2 regions of the Comamonas sp. 23 genome follow, and region 2 is predicted to be linked to the other one. Evidence: riboswitches for the same ligand, from Rfam matches in the RefSeq annotation. Region 2 holds a riboswitch; the other holds the start of a gene.
What was found. A riboswitch is a leader RNA that binds a small molecule or an ion and turns the genes downstream of it on or off. The one in region 2 is predicted to bind manganese.
Positions count from the first base shown of each region.

Region 1 (9,841 bases), 1.5 Mb from region 2:
ATGGAGTTCCGGGGCGAGTTTCTGCACGCCTTTGTCAACGAAGAGCGGGTGAGCTCGAACAAGCCCGTCGAGATCATCCGGGGCCAGGACCGGTTCACGGCCGACTCGATGGTCTTCAACAACATCACCCAGGTCGCAGAGCTCAAGGGCCGGGTCAAGGGCGTGCTGCAACCCGCACGCTGAGCGCCGCATGTCCACCCCCCTGAGCGATGCACCGCTGGTGCTGATCACCGGCGCCTCCAGCGGCATCGGCCAGGCGCTGGCCTGGCGCTACTACCAGGCCGGCTACCGCCTCGCGCTGGTGGCCCGCCGTACCGCGCTGATTGCGGACTGGGCCCAGGCGCAGGCGATGGATGCCAGCCGCTACGCGGTCTATGGCGCCGACGTGGCTGACCAGGACCAGACCATTGCTGCCTGCACGCAATGCCTGCAGCAGCAGGGCCTGCCCGATGTGGTGGTGGCCAATGCCGGGGTGAGCTACGGCATCGACACGGCCGAGCGCGAGGACCTGGAGGTCATGGCCCAGACCTATGCGACCAATGTGATCGGCATGGCCGCGACCTTCCATGCCTTTGTGCGCCCCATGCAGGCGCGCGGCAGCGGCAAGCTGGTGGGCATTGCCAGCGTGGCCGGCATACGCGGCCTGCCCGGCCACGGCGCCTACTGCGCCAGCAAGGCCGCCGTCATCAGCTACTGCGAGAGCCTGCGGGTGGAGCTTAAGCGTAGCGGCGTGCAGGTGGTCACCATCTGCCCGGGCTTTGTGGCCACGCCGCTCACCCGCCACAACCGCTACGGCATGCCCTTCTTGATGCAGCCAGAGGCCTTTGCCGACAAGGCCTTTGCAGTGATTGCCAAGGCGCGCAGCTATGCCGTGATCCCCTGGCAGATGGGCTGGGTGGCGCGGCTGTTGCGCTGCCTGCCCAATGCCCTCTATGACCGCGCGCTGGCCAACCGCCCGCGCAAGCACCGCCACCGCGAGCGGGTGCAAGAGGCGCCACCGGGTCAAGACTGAAAGCAGGTCCTAAGCCAGGCATGAAAAAAGCCCCTGGCGGGGCTTTGTCGTTGCGGTGCGGCACAGCGCTGGGCGGTGCCTGCAGGCATCAATAATCGTCGTTGTTGTCGTAGCCTTGGTTGCCGCCGCGGTTGCGCGAACCATTGCCGTAGGGGCTGCGGAAGCCGCCATCGCGCTCACCGCCACGATCGCCACCACCAAAGCCGCGGTCATTGCCGCCACGGCCGCCATCGCGACCACCGCGGTCGCCATAGCCACCGCCGCCGCCACCACCGTAGCCGCCACGGTCTCCGCCGCCGCCGTATCCACCACCACCACCGCCGCCGTAGCCGCCGCCACCACCGCCGCCACCACCGCCGCCGTAGCCACCACCACCGCCGCCGCCAAAGCCGCCACGGTTACCGCCTCCGCCGCCAAAGCCACCACCACGGGGGCCGCCAAAACCACCACCGCCGCTGCGGGGAGGACGGGGCTCCATGGGACGTGCTTCGTTCACGACCAGATTGCGACCGCCCAGGGGCTGACCGTTCAGACCGTTGACCGCAGCTTGGGCTTCTTCATCGCTGCCCATTTCTACAAAACCAAAACCTTTGGAGCGACCGGTGTCGCGTTCCATCATCACCTTGGCGCTGGTTACGCTGCCAAACTGACCAAAGGCCTGTTCCAGATCGTTGTCGCGAACCTGGTATGGCAAATTACCGACGTAAAGCTTGTTGCCCATTTGAGGGACTCCTGATAACTCTTAAATAATGCGATCGCGCCCTGTAGAACACCGGTCATCTATCGCAGTAGCCCAATGGAGGAATGCTCCATCCTTTATTTTCTGGCATAAAAACCGGGAATGGGATAGTTGTGCCCCTCTGTTGTGGCGCAGAAGCTGCAACCAGATGCAAAAAAGGCCTCAAAGAGGCCTTTTTTCCGGGAAAACCCGTCATCTCACTGTCAAAACCTCTAAGAGGTTTTGGATGTGATGTGCTTAGTAGCTGCCGCCACCGTAGCCGCCACGGCCACCGCCGCCGAAGCCACCGCGATCGCCGCCGCCGAAGCCGCCACGGTCACCACCGCCGAAACCACGGCCACCACCACCACCGCCGCCGAAGCCGCCGCTGCGTGGAGGACGGGCTTCCATTGGACGTGCTTCGTTCACGACCAGGTTACGACCGCCAAAGCCTTGGCCGTTCACGCCTTCGATAGCAGCTTGTGCTTCAGCGTCCGAACCCATTTCCACAAAGCCGAAGCCCTTGGAACGGCCGGTGTCACGTTCCATCATGACCTTGGCGCTGGAGACGGTACCGAATTGGCTGAAAGTGCTTTCCAGATCGCTGTCACGGAAAGAGTAAGGCAGGTTGCCCACGTAAAGTTTGTTGCCCATTTGAGGACTCCGAAAAAAGTAAAAAAAGCGATGGAGCCTGATGCAATCAACAAACCTGTGACAACTTCCAAGACGGATCACCGCGCGCTCTAGTGTACCCGGGGGCACATTGAGCTTCACCATTATGGGTGAATCGCCTTACGCTGTGTTGACAGTTGCTGCAACCAGCCCTTGGTATTTTCCCTGGAGGGCGTGGGTGTTGCGGCGCAACATCGCTTTTGGGCGTATGATGCGCCAGTCTTTGGGGAGTAGCCTGCTGGGCGCGCAATGCGCCGCAGAGTGTGCGTCAACAAACTTGGGCCTTCGCGGCCTATGGCGTACACGGCATCTGGTGATGAGGATGCTGGGCGAGACCATTGACCACGTTGCGATCCCATGCCGGAGTCGCGATGCGGTCAATGCTGTCTTGCGATATCCGGCTGCAATAACGATCCCCACTCCATGGAAGCCTTTCTCCTCTCGACCGCCGTCGTCGCCCTTGCCGAAATGGGCGACAAGACGCAGTTGCTGTCCCTCGTCCTCGCTGCCAAATACCGCAAACCCTGGCCCATTGCGCTGGGCATCTTCGTCTCGACCCTGGTCAACCATGCGCTGGCCGGTGCCGTTGGCGCCTGGATCACCACGATGCTGGGCCCCGATGTGCTGCGCTGGATTCTGGGCGTGTCCTTTATCCTGATGGCCGGCTGGATGCTGATCCCCGACAAGATCGACGAGGACGAAGCGGGCAAGAGCAGCGGCCGCTGGGGTGTGTTCGGCACCACCGTGCTGCTGTTCTTCCTGGCCGAGATGGGCGACAAGACCCAGCTGGCCACCGTGGGCCTGGCCGCCAAGTACCCCGCTTCTTATTACTGGGTGGTCGCAGGCACCACGATCGGCATGATGCTGGCCAATGCGCCGGTGGTCTGGTTTGGCGACAAGATCACCAAGAGGCTGCCGATCCGCTGGATCCACCGCGTCTGCGCGGTGATCTTCCTGGTGCTGGGTGTGGCCGCGCTGTTCACGACGATGGACTGATAGCGCTGGCTGCGCTAGCAACACTAGCAACGCACCAACTCAAAGGGCTGGGATCTTGCGATCTCCAGCCCTTTTTCCATGGGGCGGCGCCCCGAGCCTCAGCGTTAGTCCAAGGTCATCAGGCTGGCATTGCCGCCAGCCGCAGCCGTGTTGATGCTGATGGCATGCTCGGCCAGCAGGCGGAACAGCGGCACGCTGCCGTCGGCAGCCTGGGCGGTGATCGGCACGATGGCGCCGGCGCGGCCCGCCAAGGTGCTGGCCGTGGGCAGCCAGCCGCTGGCGGCATCAACGATCAGCGCATCAAAGGCCTCGGACTGCACAAAGGCCTGCTCGCTGTGCGCAGACAGCTGCACCGAGGCACGCACCGAGGCGGGCAATTGGGCCAGCAGGCTGGCTTGGCTGCTGCCTGCGGGCCACACGGCGGTGGAGCCCGCGGCGAGCACGGCGGCGAGCTGGGCCAGCAGCAGGCTGCTGGTGCTGGCCACGCAGCCCACGCGCGCACGGCCGCTCAGCACATACAGATTGCGCTCACCGGTGGGGCCGGGCAGCTCAGCCGCAAAGCCGTTGCCGGTATGGGCGGCATAGCGCTGGCACAGCGCTGCCAGATCGCCCTGGCCTTGCTGGCTGGCCCAGCTTTGCAGCGCCTCCAGCCCAGCGGCGGGGGCGGCATCGGCCTGTTCCAGGCCATGGGCATTACCGCGCTGGCCGGTGTTGGCGGCCGGGGCCTCGCTACCGGCCATGCGCGGTAGGTGGGCGAGCGCATCCACGGTGGCCGTGGCCGGCATGCGGCTGAGCAGGCGCAGCATGTACAGCGGGCCGCCGGCCTTGGGGCCCGTGCCCGACAGGCCTTCGCCGCCAAAGGGCTGCACACCGACGACGGCACCGACGATATTGCGGTTCACATAGATATTGCCGGCATGCGCAGCGTTGACCACCTGGGCAATGGTCTCGTCAATGCGGGTGTGCAGGCCCAGGGTGAGCGCATAGCCGGTGGCATTGATGTCGGCCAGCAGCTGGGGCAGGTTCTCGCGGCGGTAGCGCAGCACATGCAGCACCGGGCCGAAGACTTCGCGCTTGAGCTCGGAGAGCTGGCCGATGGCGATCACCGTGGGCGGCACAAAGGTGCCTTGCGCGCTGGCGCCACTGTTTTGCCAGACCTGGTGGCCAGCGGCCTGCATGCGGGCAATGTGCTGGTCGATGACGCCCTTGGCCTCGGCGTCGATGACGGGGCCGACATCGGTCTTGAGCTGGCAGGGGTTGCCCAGCTGGAGCTCCTGCATCGCGCCGCGCAGCATGTGCAGCAGGCGGTCGGCCGCTTCTTCCTGTACGCACAGCACGCGCAGCGCCGAGCAGCGCTGGCCGGCCGAGTCAAAGGCCGAGGACAGCACATCGACCACGACCTGCTCGGCCAGCGCGGACGAGTCCACGATCATCGCGTTCTGGCCGCCGGTCTCGGCCACCAGGGTGACGGGCTGGCCTTGGGCGTCGAGGCGCTGGGCCAGCGTCTTTTGCAGAATGCGGGCCACTTCGGTCGAGCCGGTGAACATGACGGCCTGCACGCGGTGGTCGCCCACCAGGCGGGCGCCCACGGTCTCGCCGGTGCCCGGCAGCAGCTGCAGCACATCGCGCGGCACGCCGGCCTGCCACAGCGCCTGCACGGCGGCAGCCGCGATCAGCGGGGTCTGCTCGGCCGGCTTGGCCAGCACGGTGTTGCCGGCAGCCAGCGCGGCGGCAATCTGGCCGCTGAAGATGGCCAGCGGGAAGTTCCAGGGGCTGATGCAGACCACCGGGCCCAGCGCCTGGTAATCCGCCTGGCCCCAGCTGCGCACCTGGGCGGCGTAAAAGCGCAGAAAGTCCACGGCCTCACGCACTTCGGCAATCGCGTTGGAGCAGGTCTTGCCGGCCTCGCGCACCAGCACGCCCATCAAGGTGGGCATATGTGCTTCGAGCAGATCACCAGCTTTGGCCAGGCAGTCAGCACGCTGGGCGGGCGCGGTGGCCTGCCAGCGGGCGGCGGCGGCCTGGGCGGCGGCCAGCGCAAATTCCACCTGCTCGGTCGACGCCTGCGTGACGCTGCCGACCTGGTCGCCGTGGTCAGCCGGGTTCAGCACCGGCTCGCTGGCCTGGGTGGATGCGGGCGCGCCATCGGCCAGCATCGGCTGGGCATGCCAGGCCATCTGGGCGCTGGCCTGCAGGTCGTTCTGCAGCGCGCGCAGGCGGTCGTCGTTGGACAGGTCGAGCCCTGCCGAATTGCTGCGGCTTGCGCCATACAGCGCGCGCGGCTGGGCAATGTGCGGGTTGGGCAGGCCCAACTGGCCTTCGCTCTGCGCCCACTGCTGGGCGGTGGTCACGGGGTTTTCCACCAGCTTGGCCAGGGGGATGTCCTGGTCGGCGATGCGGTTCACAAAGCTGGTGTTGGCGCCGTTCTCCAGCAGGCGGCGCACCAGGTAGGCCAGCAGGGTTTCATGCGTGCCTACCGGCGCATAGATGCGGCAGGGGCGGCCCAGGTTCTCGCTGGCGTTGCGGCCCACGACTTGCTCGTACAGCGGCTCGCCCATGCCGTGCAGGCACTGGAACTCGTACTGCCCGGGCTGGTAGCGGGCCGGGTCGGCCAGATGGTAGATGGTGGCCAAGGTGTGGGCGTTGTGCGTGGCGAACTGGGGGTAGACCGCATCGGGTGCGGCCAGCAGCTGGCGCGCGCAGGCCAGGTAGGACACATCGGTATAGGCCTTGCGGGTGTAGACCGGGTAGCCTTCCAGGCCGTCGATCTGGGCGCGCTTGATCTCGCTGTCCCAGTAGGCGCCCTTGACCAGGCGCACCATCAGCCGGTGCTGGCTGCGGCGGGCCAGGTCGATGATGAAGTCCAGCACATAGGGGCAGCGCTTTTGGTAGGCCTGCACGACAAAGCCGATGCCGGCAAAGCCGGCCAGCTCGGGCGCAAAGCAGAGCTTTTCCAGCATGTCCAGCGACAGCTCCAGGCGGTCGGCTTCTTCGGCATCGATATTGAGGCCGATGTTGTAGCCCTTGGCCAGCACGGCCAGCTGCAGCACCACCGGGTAGAGCTCGGCCATCACGCGGTCGTACTGGGCGCGGCTGTAGCGCGGGTGCAGCGCCGACAGCTTGATCGAGATGCCCGGGCCTTCGTAGACGCCCCGGCCATGGCTGGCCTTGCCGATCGCATGGATGGCGTTTTCATAGTCGCGCAGGTAGCGCTTGGCGTCATCGCTGGTCATCGCCGCTTCGCCCAGCATGTCGTAGGAGTAGCGGAAGCCCTTGGCCTCCAGGCGCTCGGCGTTCTTCAGCGCCTCGCCAATCGTCTCGCCGGTGACGAACTGCTCGCCCATCATGCGCATGGCCATGTCCACGCCCTTGCGGATCAGCGGCTCGCCGCCCCGGCCAATGAGGCGGGTAAGCGACTGGCCCAGCGAGCCTTCGCTGTGCGTGGCGACCAGCTTGCCGGTCAGCACCAGGCCCCAGGCGGCGGCGTTGACGAACATCGACGGGCTCTTGCCCACATGGGCCTTCCACTGGCCGTGGGCGATCTTGTCGCGGATCAGCACATCGCGGGTGGCCGTGTCCGGGATGCGCAGCAGCGCCTCGGCCAGGCACATCAGCGCAATGCCTTCTTGCGACGACAGCGCAAACTCCTGCAGCAGGCCTTGCACCAGGCCGGAGCGGCCGCTGTCGGCCTTGCGCTCGCGCAGGCTGCGGGCCAGCTGCAGCGCCAGCGCGTCGCCCGCCTGGGCGATGGCGGCGGGCGGCGTGGCCTGGGGCAGCAGCGCTTGCAGGGCCTCGGGCTCGGGCTTGCGGTAGGCGGCGGTGATGGCCGCGCGCAGCGCCGTGGCGGGCTGCAGTGCCGACACCAGCTCATTAAAAACAGGAGCGCTTGCGCCAGATGGGCTGTTGTCTGCGGCCGACATGGGCGAGGTGGTGGAGGGCTGGTTGTCAACAACGGCGTTGGCAGTCATGGCGGGCTCGGTTAGCAAGTAGATAGTGAATGCCGCCAGTGTGATCGTTTATGGTTTGAATTTCTCTCCATAATGTGGCCCATTCTTAGTGAAAAATTCAGCCCATGACCGCCATCATCGACCCACCGGAGGACCTGGACCGCATCGATCTGCGTATTCTGGCTGTGCTGCAGCGCGACGGCCGCATCTCCAACCTGAAGCTGGCCGAGGCGGTGTCGCTGTCGGCCACGGCGGTGCTGGCCCGCGTGCAGCGCCTGACCAAGGAAGGCTATATCACCGGCTACGAGGCGCGCTTGAACCCGCAAAAGCTGGGCGCGGCGATGCTGGTCTTCATCGAGGTGCTGCTCGACCGCACGACCCCCAATGTGTTTGACGAGTTCAAGGCGGCGGTGCAGGTGCGGCCCGAGATCATGGAGTGCCATATGGTGGCTGGCGGCTTTGACTACCTGGTCAAGATCCGCGTGGCCGACATGAACCACTACCGCCACTTTGCCGGCGAGGTTTTGTGGCAGCTGCCCGGCGTGCGCGAGACCCGCACCTACGCGGTGATGGAAGAGGTCAAAAGCTCCAACCGGCTCTACCTGGGCGGCAGTTGATGCAGCCCATGCGCGGCCGATTTGCAGTACACTGAGATTTCACGGCGCCGATTTGCTTCAGCTTGCGGGCGCTTTATAAATCCAGCTAAAGACTCGGTAGGCGACTGCATTCCATCGACCCGGCCTCGTTTTTAGCGTTGCCGGGTTTTTTATGTCATTCGTTGCGACACCCCAATCAATGCATTTCCCGGAGGCGCTCCCGCTCCAAAGTGGCGCCTCCATCCGCGACTACCACCTGGCCTACGAGACCTACGGCCAGCTCAATGCCGACCGCTCCAACGCCATCCTGGTGTGCCATGCGCTCAACGCCTCGCACCATGTGGCCGGCTACTACGAGGGCCAGCCCAAGAGCGAGGGCTGGTGGGACAACATGATCGGCCCGGGCAAGCCGGTCGATACCAATCAGTTCTTTGTCATCGGCGTCAACAACCTGGGCTCCTGCTTTGGCTCCACTGGGCCCATGCACCGCAATCCGGATGCAGACAAGGACACGGACCAGGTCTATGGCGCCGATTTCCCGGTGGTGACGGTGGAGGACTGGGTCAATGCCCAGGCGCTGCTGCTCGACCGCCTGGGCATCACGCAACTGGCCGCCGTGCTGGGCGGCAGCCTGGGCGGCATGCAGGCACTGTCCTGGACCTTGCAGTACCCCGACCGCATGCGCCATGCGGTGGTGGTGGCCAGCGCGCCCTGTCTGTCGGCCGAGAACATTGCGTTCAACGAGGTGGCCCGCCGCGCCATCGTGACCGACCCGGACTTCCACGGCGGCCACTTCTACCGCCACGGCGTGATCCCCAAGCGCGGCCTGCGCATTGCCCGCATGATCGGCCACATCACCTACCTGAGCGACGATGTGATGAACCAGAAGTTCGGCCGCCAGCTGCGCGAAGGCATGGACCTCAAATACAGCACCCAGGATGTGGAGTTCCAGATCGAGAGCTATCTGCGCTACCAGGGCGACAAGTTCAGCGACTACTTCGACGCCAATACCTATTTGCTGATCACCCGTGCGCTCGACTACTTTGACCCGGCCAAGCCTTTTGGCGGCGACCTGACCCAGGCGCTGGCCGGCGCCAAGGCCCGCTTCATGCTGGTGAGCTTCAGCACCGATTGGCGCTTTTCGCCGGCGCGCAGCCGCGAGATCGTCAAGGCCTTGCTCGACAACCGCCGCACCGTCAGCTACGCCGAGATTGACGCGCCCCATGGGCATGACGCCTTTTTACTGGACGACGCGCGCTACATGGGCGTGATGCGCTCCTATTTCGAGAACATGGCCCGCGAACTGAGCGCCGGCCAGCCCAGCGCCCAGGAGGCCGCATGACCGAAGCTTCTTCCACCTTTCAAGCCATTGCCAACTTGGTGCCGCTGGGCGCACGCGTGCTGGACCTGGGCTGCGGCGATGGCAGCTTGCTGGCCTACCTGCAGCGCGAGCGCCAGTGCAGCGGCTATGGCATCGAGTTTGACGACGCCAATGTGCTCGCCTGCGTGCGCCGGGGCGTGAACGTGCTGCAGCTGAACCTGGAAGACGGCCTGGCCATCTTCGAGGACAACAGCTTTGATATGGTGCTGCAGATTGACACCTTGCAGCATCTGCGCAATGCCGAGGTGATGCTGCGCGAGACCGCGCGCATCGGCAAGCAGGGCGTCGTCGCCTTTCCCAACTTTGCGCACTGGCCCAACCGCCTGTCCATCCTGCAAGGCCGCATGCCGGTGACCAAGCGCCTGCCTTACCAGTGGTACGACACGCCCAATATCCGCGTGGGCACCTTCAAGGATTTCGAGGTGCTGGCACTCAAGAACAAGCTGCGCATTCTGGACAGCTTTGGCCTGCAAAATGGTGAGGTGCGGCGCTGGCTGCCCAATGCCCGCGCGGGCACGG
Region 1 is NZ_CP187127.1:4,958,518-4,968,358, reverse strand. It holds gene lptC (LPS export ABC transporter periplasmic protein LptC) at 1-183, shown strand, start outside; gene ACPEE1_RS22430 (SDR family oxidoreductase) at 191-1,012, shown strand; gene ACPEE1_RS22425 (RNA recognition motif domain-containing protein) at 1,101-1,733, opposite strand; gene ACPEE1_RS22420 (RNA recognition motif domain-containing protein) at 1,989-2,384, opposite strand; yybP-ykoY riboswitch at 2,616-2,729, shown strand; gene ACPEE1_RS22415 (TMEM165/GDT1 family protein) at 2,826-3,398, shown strand; gene putA (trifunctional transcriptional regulator/proline dehydrogenase/L-glutamate gamma-semialdehyde dehydrogenase) at 3,503-7,366, opposite strand; gene ACPEE1_RS22405 (Lrp/AsnC ligand binding domain-containing protein) at 7,471-7,962, shown strand; gene metX (homoserine O-succinyltransferase MetX) at 8,114-9,283, shown strand; gene metW (methionine biosynthesis protein MetW) at 9,280-9,841, shown strand, end outside.
Region 1: it holds a riboswitch for manganese, as region 2 does, so the genes downstream of both, ACPEE1_RS22415 (TMEM165/GDT1 family protein) here and mntP (manganese efflux pump MntP) in region 2, are expected to answer to the same signal.

Region 2 (9,841 bases):
CGCGCTGCGCTGCGCAGCCTGGCGATGGGCGACGCCGCTGCGGCCTTGCTGCGCGGCATGGCCTGCCGATTGTTGCTCGATGAGCATCTGCTGGACAGCGCCGAGGTGGTGCTGCAGTTCAACCGCAACCTGTCCTTGGGTGCTGCGCCGCTCGATGTTGCTGCCTGGCTGGATGGCTTTTTGAACCAGCAGGCGCTGGTGCTGCTGCACGACGAGGCCATCTGGGGTGCCGTCGATGCCTGGCTAGCGGGGTTAGGTGAGGTGCAGTTTGCGCAGATCTTGCCGCTGGTGCGGCGCAGTTTTGCCAACTTCAGCAAGCATGAGCGCCAGAGCCTGGGCGACAAGGCCCGGCGCGCGCCGGTGGCTGGTGCTGCCGTGCCTGCTGCCGCCTTGGCGGCGGGCGATGAGGATGCCCCCTGGGACGAGGCGCGCGCTGTGCTGGCGCTGCCGCTGCTCAACACCCTGCTGGGGCTGGAGCTGCCGCCCGAGTTGCTGGCGCAGATTCCGCCTGCCGCCACGCCTGCTAACCAAGCCCTGGAGTGATGACGATGACCCATGCCGCCCATCCCGCGCCAGGCCTGGCGCAAGACGATGCACAAACCCTGCCGCCTGATGAGGCAGAGGCGCTGCAGCCCACCACCCGCTTGCAGCGCTGGCGCATGGTGCTGGGCAGCCCGGCCGATGCCAGCTGCGGTACCGTGGGAGGACGCCTGCAGGAGATGGACCAGGCGCTGGCCGCGCTCTACGAAGGCGACAGCCAGCTCGGTTCGCGCAAGGGCGGCCGGGGCAATTCGTCGCCCTCGGTGTCGCGCTGGCTCGGTGATATCCGCAAGTACTTCCCCAGCCAGGTGGTGCAGGTGATGCAGCGCGACGCGATGGAGCGCCTGCAGCTGCGCGAGTTGCTGCTGCAGCCCGAGATGCTGGAGAACGTGCAGCCCGATGTGCACCTGGTGGCCAACCTGATTTCGCTCGGCTCGGTCATCCCGCAAAACACCAAGGCCACCGCGCGCCTGGTGGTGCGCAAGGTGGTGGACGAGCTGATGAAAAAGCTCGAAGAGCCGATGCGCAGTGCCGTGGCCGGCGCGCTGGACCGCAGCCAGCGCAACCGCCGCCCGCGCCATGCCGAGATCGACTGGAACCGCACGATACGCGCCAACCTGCGCCACTGGCAGCCCGAGTACCAAACCATCGTTCCCGAGACCTTGATCGGCTACGGCCGCAAGGCGCGCCGCCCGCAGCGCGAGGTGATTCTGTGCATCGACCAAAGCGGCTCCATGGCCAACTCGGTCGTCTACTCCAGCATCTTTGGTGCGGTGATGGCCAGCCTGCCTGCCGTCGCCACCAAGCTGGTGGTGTTTGACACGGCCGTGGTGGACCTGACCGACAAGCTCGACGACCCGGTCGATGTGCTGTTTGGCGTGCAGCTGGGCGGCGGCACCGATATCAATGGTGCGGTGGGCTACTGCCAAAGCCTGATCAGCGAGCCGCGCAACACCATCCTGGTGCTGATCTCGGACCTGTACGAGGGGGGCGTGGAATCCGGCCTGCTGCGCCGCGCCAATGAGCTGGTGGAGTCGGGCGTGCAGTTCATCACCTTGCTGGCGCTGAGCGACGAGGGCGCGCCCGCCTACGATGCGGCGCTGGCCGCCAAGCTGGCCGCCTTTGGGGTGCCGTCCTTTGCCTGCACCCCGGATGCTTTCCCGCAGCTGATGGCCGCTGCGATCCGCCGCGATGACGTCGCGGCCTGGGCGGCAACCCAGGGCTTCAAGACCAGCCAATGAGGCTGCCAGGCAGCCATCCAGCCAGAAAAAAGCCCTGCGGTGCAGGGCGGTTGGAGTAAGCAGAGTGGGGTAGAAGTCCGGTTAGCGGCCCAGCGAATCGGGCAGCGGAAAGCCGGTAATCCGCTTGGCGCGCGGCGGCGCATAGGTGCGCACCTTGGAGGTCTTGAGGCCCAGGCGCACCAGCGATTCGGCGATCGTCACCGCGGCAGCCACGCCATCGACCACGGGCACGCCGGTGCGGCTGCGCACCTTGTCTTCGAGCTCGGCCATGCCGCCGCAGCCCAGGCAGATGACCTCGGCATGGTCTTCTTCAACGGCCTTGGCCGCCTGCTGCACGATAGCGTCGACCGCGCGCTCGGGCTGGCTCTCGAGCTCCAGCACGGCCATGCCGCTGGCGCGCACCGAGGCGCAGCGCGCATCCAGCCCGGCCAGCTTGAGCCGGTCTTCGATCAAGGGCACAGCGCGGTCCAGCGTAGTGACCACGGCGTATTTGTGGCCCAGGAACATGGCAGTCGATGCCGCCGCCTCGGTGATGTCGACGACGGGCACTTCCAGCAGCTCTTGCAGGCCTTCGCGGCCATGCTCGCCGTAGCCGGCCTGGATGACGGCATCAAAGGGCTGGTCATAGCGCATCACCGCATCCATCACGCCAACGGCGCAGAGGTAGCTCTCAAAATTGCCTTCCACCGATTCTGCGCCAAAGCGCGGGGTGAGGGCGACGATCTCGGTGCCCGGTGCGGCCGCCCGGCGCGCCTGGGCGCCGATGGCCTCGGTCATGCTCTCGGTGGTGTTGACGTTCACGATCAGAATGCGCATGCAAAAAACTCCGTCTCAATGTTGGGCATGGTTCACGGCAATGGCCTCGCCGTCCTGGTCTTCATAGTGCTGGCCCTTGGGGGTCAGCAGCCAGTAAAACAGGCCGCCGAGCCCGGCCGCAATAAACCAGGAGAAATGCGACACCGACTCGAGCGCCGGCAAAAAGGCGAACAGCAGCGCAATCAGCGCCGAGGGCACCAGGGCCTGGATGGCGCGGCGGTTGACGCCGTTTTCGTAATGGTAAGGGCCGTTGCGGTCATCGCTGTAGAGCGCCGGCACATGCACGCGCTGCTTGCGGATCAGCCAGTAGTCGGCCATCACGATGCCAAACAGTGGGCCGAGGAACGAGCCCAGACCGCCCAGGAAATACAGGATCACCAGCGGTGAGTCGTAGAGGTTCCAGGGCAGGATCACAAAGCCGAGGATGGCGCTGACGAGGGCCGCGCGGCGGAAGTTGAGCTGGCGCGGCAGCAGGTTGGCCAGGGCCAGAGCGGGTGCGACAAAGTTGGCCATCAGGTTGACGGCGATGGTCAGGATCAGCAGCGACAGGCTGGCGAGCACCAGCAAGGGCTTGTTGGGGATCTTCTCGACGATGTCGGTGGGGCTCAGGATCAGCGTGCCGTCAATCGCCAACTGGCCGCCGGTCAGCACGACGACGATCAGGCCGAAGATCAGCATGTTGATGGGGATGCCCCAGAAGTTACCCTTGACCACGGCGCTGCGTGAGGTGGCGCCCCGGGTGAAGTCACAGAAATTGAGCACAAAGGTGCCATAGATGGCGACCCACAGCGAGGCTGCGCCCATGATCTGCACCCACATCGCCGCACCGGTGCTGGGCTTGGGCGCCGTCCACTGGATCTTGCCGCCCGAGCTGTACAGCACCCAGCCGGCCAGCGCGATAAAGGTCACCAGAATCACCGGGCCGGCAAAGGCCTCGTACTTGCGGATGCTCTCCATGCCCCAGCAGGCAATCATCGTCTGCACCAGCCACAGCAGGCTAAAGCTGATCCAGCCGAGCACCGGCAGGCCCAGCACCTGGTGCGCCAGCAGCGACTGCAGGCTGGGGAAGAGGGTGATCAACAGCACATCGAGCACCTTGGAGGCCAGGTAGGTCTGGATGCCGAACCAGGCAATCGCGACACCGCCCCGGATCAAGGCCGGGATCTGCGCACCCCGGGTGCCAAAGCTGATGCGGCTCATCACCGGAAAAGGCACGCCCGTCTTGGGGCCCATGAAGCCCGACAAGGTCAGCAGCACAAACAGCAAGGCAGCGCCCATCATCAGCGCCGTCAGAATCTGCCAGCCACCCAGGCCCAGCGCAAACAGGCCGATGGCAAAGGCGTAGTTGCCCAGGCTGTGCACATCATTGGCCCAGAGCGTGAACAGGCTGTAGGCACCCCAGGAGCGGCTGTCTTTCTTGGTGGGCGCGAGGTCTTTGTTGTAGAGCGATGGGCATACGCCGGCGGGCAATGCACCGGCCGCTGCGGGGCGCTGCTGTGCGGGGTTGAAGGCAAAGCCTGCGTTCTGGTCTGCTGCAAGATCGGTCATTGACATCCTTGGATCGGGCGCATCCAGCTGCGCCTTATTTGCGGCCTGGCGGCCGGGTTTGTCTCGTCATGTGCGCGGGTCCATGCATGGCATGTGCAGCACAAGACAGGCCTCAATGGCTATGCGTTGTGTGCACATATGCATACATTAAGTGTATACAAAACACCTGAAAATGAACTAGGGGCAACCCTGGGTGAAGTGCCACGCTGTTACTTGGGAGACGCCTTGGCTGCCTCTGTCAGAGGGTGCCAAGGGAGAGCTGCAATACATGAGCTTGCTCATGTTTCGGCTTGTAGCGGTTGGCGTTTTGCTGGGTCCAGGCCGCAACAGCAAGACGGAAATACGATCCATTCCTAAAGAACTTGGCGCGGTTGGGGCCATGTGCTCCTAAGCGCTGCGCAGCGTTTAGACTGCGGCTTCCCTTGGGGAGTAGCCTGCTTCCGCGCTGGAAGCGTCTGCGTCAACATACTCGGCATTTCGCATGCTGTGGCGCAGACATCCGTTCTTCGGTTGGCGAGACCATCGGCATGCCAGCACGACCTCGGTCGGGCAGTGGTGGCGTGCCGTTGTGCTCATGCCCGACTGTCCTAGAAGAACCTCCGATGAACGCTGCTTCCATTTCCCTGTTGGCGCTTGCCATGTCCACCGATGCCTTTGCTGCCGCGATTGGCAAAGGCTCTGCCCTTGTCAAACCCCGTTGGTCCGAGGCGCTGCGCACCGGCCTGATCTTTGGTGTCATCGAAGCCATCACGCCGCTGGTGGGCTGGGCGCTGGGCTATGCCGCGGCCGATTATGTGAAGGCCTGGGACCACTGGATTGCCTTTGTGCTGCTCTTGGTGCTGGGCGGCCGCATGGTGCTGGGTGCCTTCCAAAGTGCCGATGAGCCCGAGATGAGCCGGCCCGCGCGCCATGGCTTCTGGCTGCTGGTCGCCACGGGCTTTGCCACCAGTATTGACGCGATGGCGGTAGGCGTGGGCCTGGCCTTTCTGGATGTGAACATCACCGTCGTTGCGCTCAGCATTGGTTTTGCCACCTTTGCGATGGTGACCCTGGGCGTGATGGTCGGCCGCATTCTGGGCAATATCACGGGCCGCTGGGCAGAAGCGGTGGGTGGTGTCGTGCTGATTGCCATTGGCTCGCTGATTCTGTACGAGCACATGGTGGCCGTATAAAATCAAAGCCCTCCGCTGGCGTGGCAGAGGGCTTGGCTGCGTTTTGCGCTGTAGGAGCGTTGCTACAGGCAAAACAAAGCCCCGCAGAGCGGGGCTTAAGTGAGAGAGATCAGTGGGCTTGCAATTGCTGCGGGTGCCGGGTTTTTAGTTCTGGCTCAACCGCTTGCAGGCTGCGCTGGTATCAGAAGCGGGCAGGAGCACGCTTACGGTCACGTTCGTCTTCAGGCCAAATAGCAAACACTTCAGTCATTTCAGTCCTTTCACCTTTCTGGTGTAGATGGGTGTACAACGGGCCGCGCGCTGAAGTTGTTGACAAGGCCTGCATAAAGTTTTGTGAACAAGCTCCAACAAAACGTAGAAATCACCGTTTTATAGGGTCTGACACGGCATTGCACCGCGAAATCGCTATGATTTGCCACCGAATTTGGATTGGGAGTGCGTAATGGCTGGTGCTGGTTTGTTGATGTTGCTCGATGATATTGCGACCTTGCTTGACGATGTGGCGCTGATGACCAAGACGGCTGCGGGCAAGAGCACGGCCATCCTGGACGATGTGGCCACGCAGACCAAGGTGGCGGTGCAGAAGACCGCGGGGGTGCTGGGCGACGACCTGGCGCTGAACGCCGAGCAGGTGACTGGGGTCAAGGCCAACCGGGAGTTGCCGGTGGTCTGGGCCGTGGCCAAGGGCTCGCTGAAGAACAAGGCCATCCTGGTGCCGGCCGCGCTGTTGATCAGCGCCTTTGCGCCCTGGCTGATCACACCGCTGCTGATGATTGGTGGCGCTTTTCTGTGTTTTGAAGGGGTGGAGAAGGTGCTGAGCCTGTTCCACAAGCCCCAGCACACCCACGATGCCGTCAAGGAGTCGGCGCAGGCCGCTCAAATGGGCGTAGCCCCTTCATCGGTCAAAGCGGCCAACGAGAAGAACATGGACCCGGTGGCCTATGAAAAGGCCAAGGTGGCCGGCGCGGTGCGCACCGACTTCATCTTGTCGGCCGAGATCATGGCGATTGCGCTGGGCACTGTTGCCAGCAAGCCGATTGCCGAGCAGTTTGCGGTGTTGGTCGCTGTGGCGCTGGCGATCACCGTGTTTGTCTATGGTCTGGTCGCCGGCATTGTGCGCATGGACGATGTGGGCATGTGGCTGATGCGCAAGACCAGTGCCGCAGCCCAGGCCCTGGGCCGGGGCCTGATTGCGTTTACGCCCTGGCTGATGCGTGGCCTGTCGATTGTCGGAACGGCTGCGATGTTCATGGTGGGTGGCAGCCTGCTGGTGCATGGCATGGGCCCGATCGAGCATTGGTTGGAGAGCACCGTAGCCCCGATGGGTGGCGTGGTGGCACTGCTGGCCCCAACGCTGGTGCATGTGGCTGTTGGCGCAGCCATTGGTGGCCTGGTGGTGCTGGCGGTGGAGGCCTGGCACAAGCTGCGCGGGCACTGATCGCAAGCAGCAGCGCATGGCTGCTGGCCGCGTCCCTCGGGCGCGGCGCAGCAAGAGGCAGAAGGCGGCATCGCAACAGCGGGCCGCCTTTTTTCATCGCTTGTTTTGTCTCGTTGATCTGGGTCAGGGCCGCGCAGCCCGCTTAAGCAGAAGATGCAGACATGGACAGCAGAAACAGCTCTGCCGCCTTCAGATACGGCGCTTGGCGCGGGTGGGGACATGCAGATGCGGCCTGGGTTCAGCTACTTTTCAATCCATGCGAGCAAGATCGCAGCGAGGGCAATGACGATGAAAAAAATGATGTTGGCAGCGGCAGCTGTATATGCAATGGCGTCGGGCGCGGCGATGGCGCAAGAGGCGCAAAGCCCCTGGCAAGTGCGTGTGCGCGCCGTGCATCTGGACAGCGCCAACAAGGACTCCACCGGCCTGGGCCTGTCGATCAATGACAAGACGATTCCCGAAGTGGATGTGAGCTACTTCTTCACGCCCAATATCGCGGCAGAGCTGGTGCTGACCTACCCGCAAAAGCATGACCTGCGCTCGGACGGCGCCAAGATCGGCACGCTCAAGCACCTGCCGCCCAGCCTGCTCGCGCAGTACCACTTCACCAATATGGGCGCCTTCAAGCCCTACCTAGGCGCTGGTGTGAACTACACGCGCTTCTCGAACGTGAACTTTGCACCGGCTGTTGAGGCCGCGCTCGATCCATCGATCAAGAAGAACAGCTTTGGCCCGGCGCTGCAGATCGGCTTTGACTACATGCTGGACAAGCACTGGTCGATCAACGTCGACGTGAAGAAGGTCTACATCAAGACCGATGTGCGCTCGGCCGGCACCAAGGTGGGCACTTTTAAGGTGGATCCTTGGTTGCTGGGTGTAGGTGTGGGCTACCGCTTCTAAACAGGTCCTCATGCCCGCTCCTGGTGATCCAGGAGCCACAGAGCACTGTGTTTGAGCCGCTTGTTGAAAGCGGCTCTTTTTTTGCGTGCGACGGCCCCTCAGACCTTGGCCAGCGCCTGCTCCAGATCGGCCAGCAGGTCATCGACATGCTCGATGCCGACCGACAGGCGCACCATGCCTTCGCTCACGCCGGCTTTCTCCAGCTCTGCGCTGTCCAACTGGCGGTGCGTGGTCGAAGCCGGGTGCGTCGCCAGCGATTTGGCATCGCCAATATTGACCAGGCGGGTGAACAGCTGCAGCGCATCCAGAAAGCGGGCACCGGCGGCGCGCCCTTCGCCGTCTGCGGCATTGAGGCTGAAGGACAGAATGCCCGAGGCGCGGCCGCCCGACTGCTTTTGCAAGGTGGCATGGTCCGGGTGGTCCGGTAGGCCCGCATAGCGCACCCAGGCCACCTTGGGGTGCTTTTGCAGCGTCTCGGCAATCTTTTGCGTGTTCTCGCAGATGCGGTCCATGCGCAGCGCCAGGGTCTCGATGCCTTGCAGGATCTGGAAGGCGTTCTGCGGCGAAATGGCTGCGCCCATATTGCGCAGCGGCACGACGCGCGCGCGGCCGATGTAGGCCGCAGGGCCCAGCGCTTCGGTGTAGACCACGCCGTGGTAGCTCACATCGGGTTCATTGAGGCGCTTGAAGCGCGCCTTGTGCTCGGCCCAGGGGAACTTGCCGCTATCGACGATGGCGCCGCCCACGCTGGTGCCATGGCCGCCCAGGTACTTGGTGAGCGAATGGACGACGATGTCGGCGCCATGCTCGATGGGGCGCAGCAGATAGGGCGAGGGCACGGTGTTGTCCACGATCAGCGGCACACCATGGCGGTGGGCCACATCGGCGAGCGCGCGGATATCGGTCACATTGCCCAAGGGGTTGCCGATGGACTCGATGAACACGGCCTTGGTCTTGTTGTCGATCAAGGCGCCAAAGCTGGCCGGGTCGCGTGGATCGGCAAAGCGCACCTCAATGCCCTGCTGCGGAAAGGTATGGGCAAACAGGTTGTAGGTGCCGCCATACAAGGTGCTGGCCGAGACGATGTTGTCGCCCGCTTCGGCCAGCGTTTGGATAGCTGCGGTGATCGCTGCCATGCCCGAGGCCAGCGCCAGCGCGGCAATGCCGCCTTCGAGCGCGGTCACGCGCTTTTCCAGCACATCGGTGGTCGGGTTCATGATGCGGGTGTAGATATTGCCCGGCACCTTCAGGTCAAACAGGTCGGCGCCGTGCTGCGCGCTGTCAAAGGCGTAGGCCACCGTTTGGTAGATGGGCACGGCCGCAGCCTTGGTAGTGGGGTCGGGCGAATAGCCTGCGTGAACGGCCAATGTCTCGATGCGCATGGTGTTGGAATCCTTGTGTGCTTGGCGGAATGAATCGTTGGTTGTTGTAGCAGTTTTGCGCGCCGGGCCAACGATTTTTTGGGTATGAGCTTATGAGGCCGCAGAGCCCCGAGCCCCCTCAGAGCCAGGTATTGACCGCCAGCCCGCCCAGCACCAGCCAGACAAACAGCACCAGGGCCAGCAGCAAGGGCTTGATGCCCGCAGCCCGCACGGCGCGCACATGGGTGGTGAGCCCCAGGCCGGCCATCGCCATCGTCAGCAAGGCGTTGTCCCACTGCACACCGATGGCGAGCGCCTGCGCAGGGATAACGCCCAGCGAATGGATGCCCGCGACTGCGACAAAGCCCAACGCAAACCAGGGAATGGTGATCTGGCGGGCCTGCACGGCGCCACCGGCTGCCGGCTGCCGGACCGCTGCAGCGCTGCCAGGGCGCCTGGCCAGCCACAGCGACAGCGCGATCAGAAACGGGGCCAGCATCATCACCCGCACCATCTTGGCGACCACGGCGGTGTCGGCCGCGCTGCTGCTGATGGCGCCGCCAGCAGCGACCACCTGCGCCACCTCATGCACGGTCGAGCCCACCCAGAGGCCATAGCCGGACTCGCTCATCTGCAGGCTGGGCGCGAGCCACTGGTAGAGCACCGGGTACAAAAAGGTGCCCACGGTGCCAAAGACCACCACGGTGGCGATGGCGACCGCCACATCATCGGCGCGCGCCTTGGCCACCGGGGCGGTGGCCAGCACGGCCGCTGCGCCGCAGATGGCGCTGCCCGCGCCCACCAGCATGCTGGTGCGGGCATCCA
Region 2 is NZ_CP187127.1:3,498,713-3,508,553, reverse strand. It holds gene ACPEE1_RS15935 (DUF5682 family protein) at 1-543, shown strand, start outside; gene ACPEE1_RS15930 (VWA domain-containing protein) at 660-1,781, shown strand; gene ACPEE1_RS15925 (aspartate/glutamate racemase family protein) at 1,863-2,597, opposite strand; gene ACPEE1_RS15920 (NCS1 family nucleobase:cation symporter-1) at 2,613-4,145, opposite strand; yybP-ykoY riboswitch at 4,565-4,728, shown strand; gene mntP (manganese efflux pump MntP) at 4,748-5,317, shown strand; gene ACPEE1_RS15910 (DUF808 domain-containing protein) at 5,760-6,755, shown strand; gene ACPEE1_RS15905 (OmpW/AlkL family protein) at 7,044-7,655, shown strand; gene ACPEE1_RS15900 (O-acetylhomoserine aminocarboxypropyltransferase/cysteine synthase family protein) at 7,754-9,037, opposite strand; gene ACPEE1_RS15895 (YeiH family protein) at 9,156-9,841, opposite strand, start outside.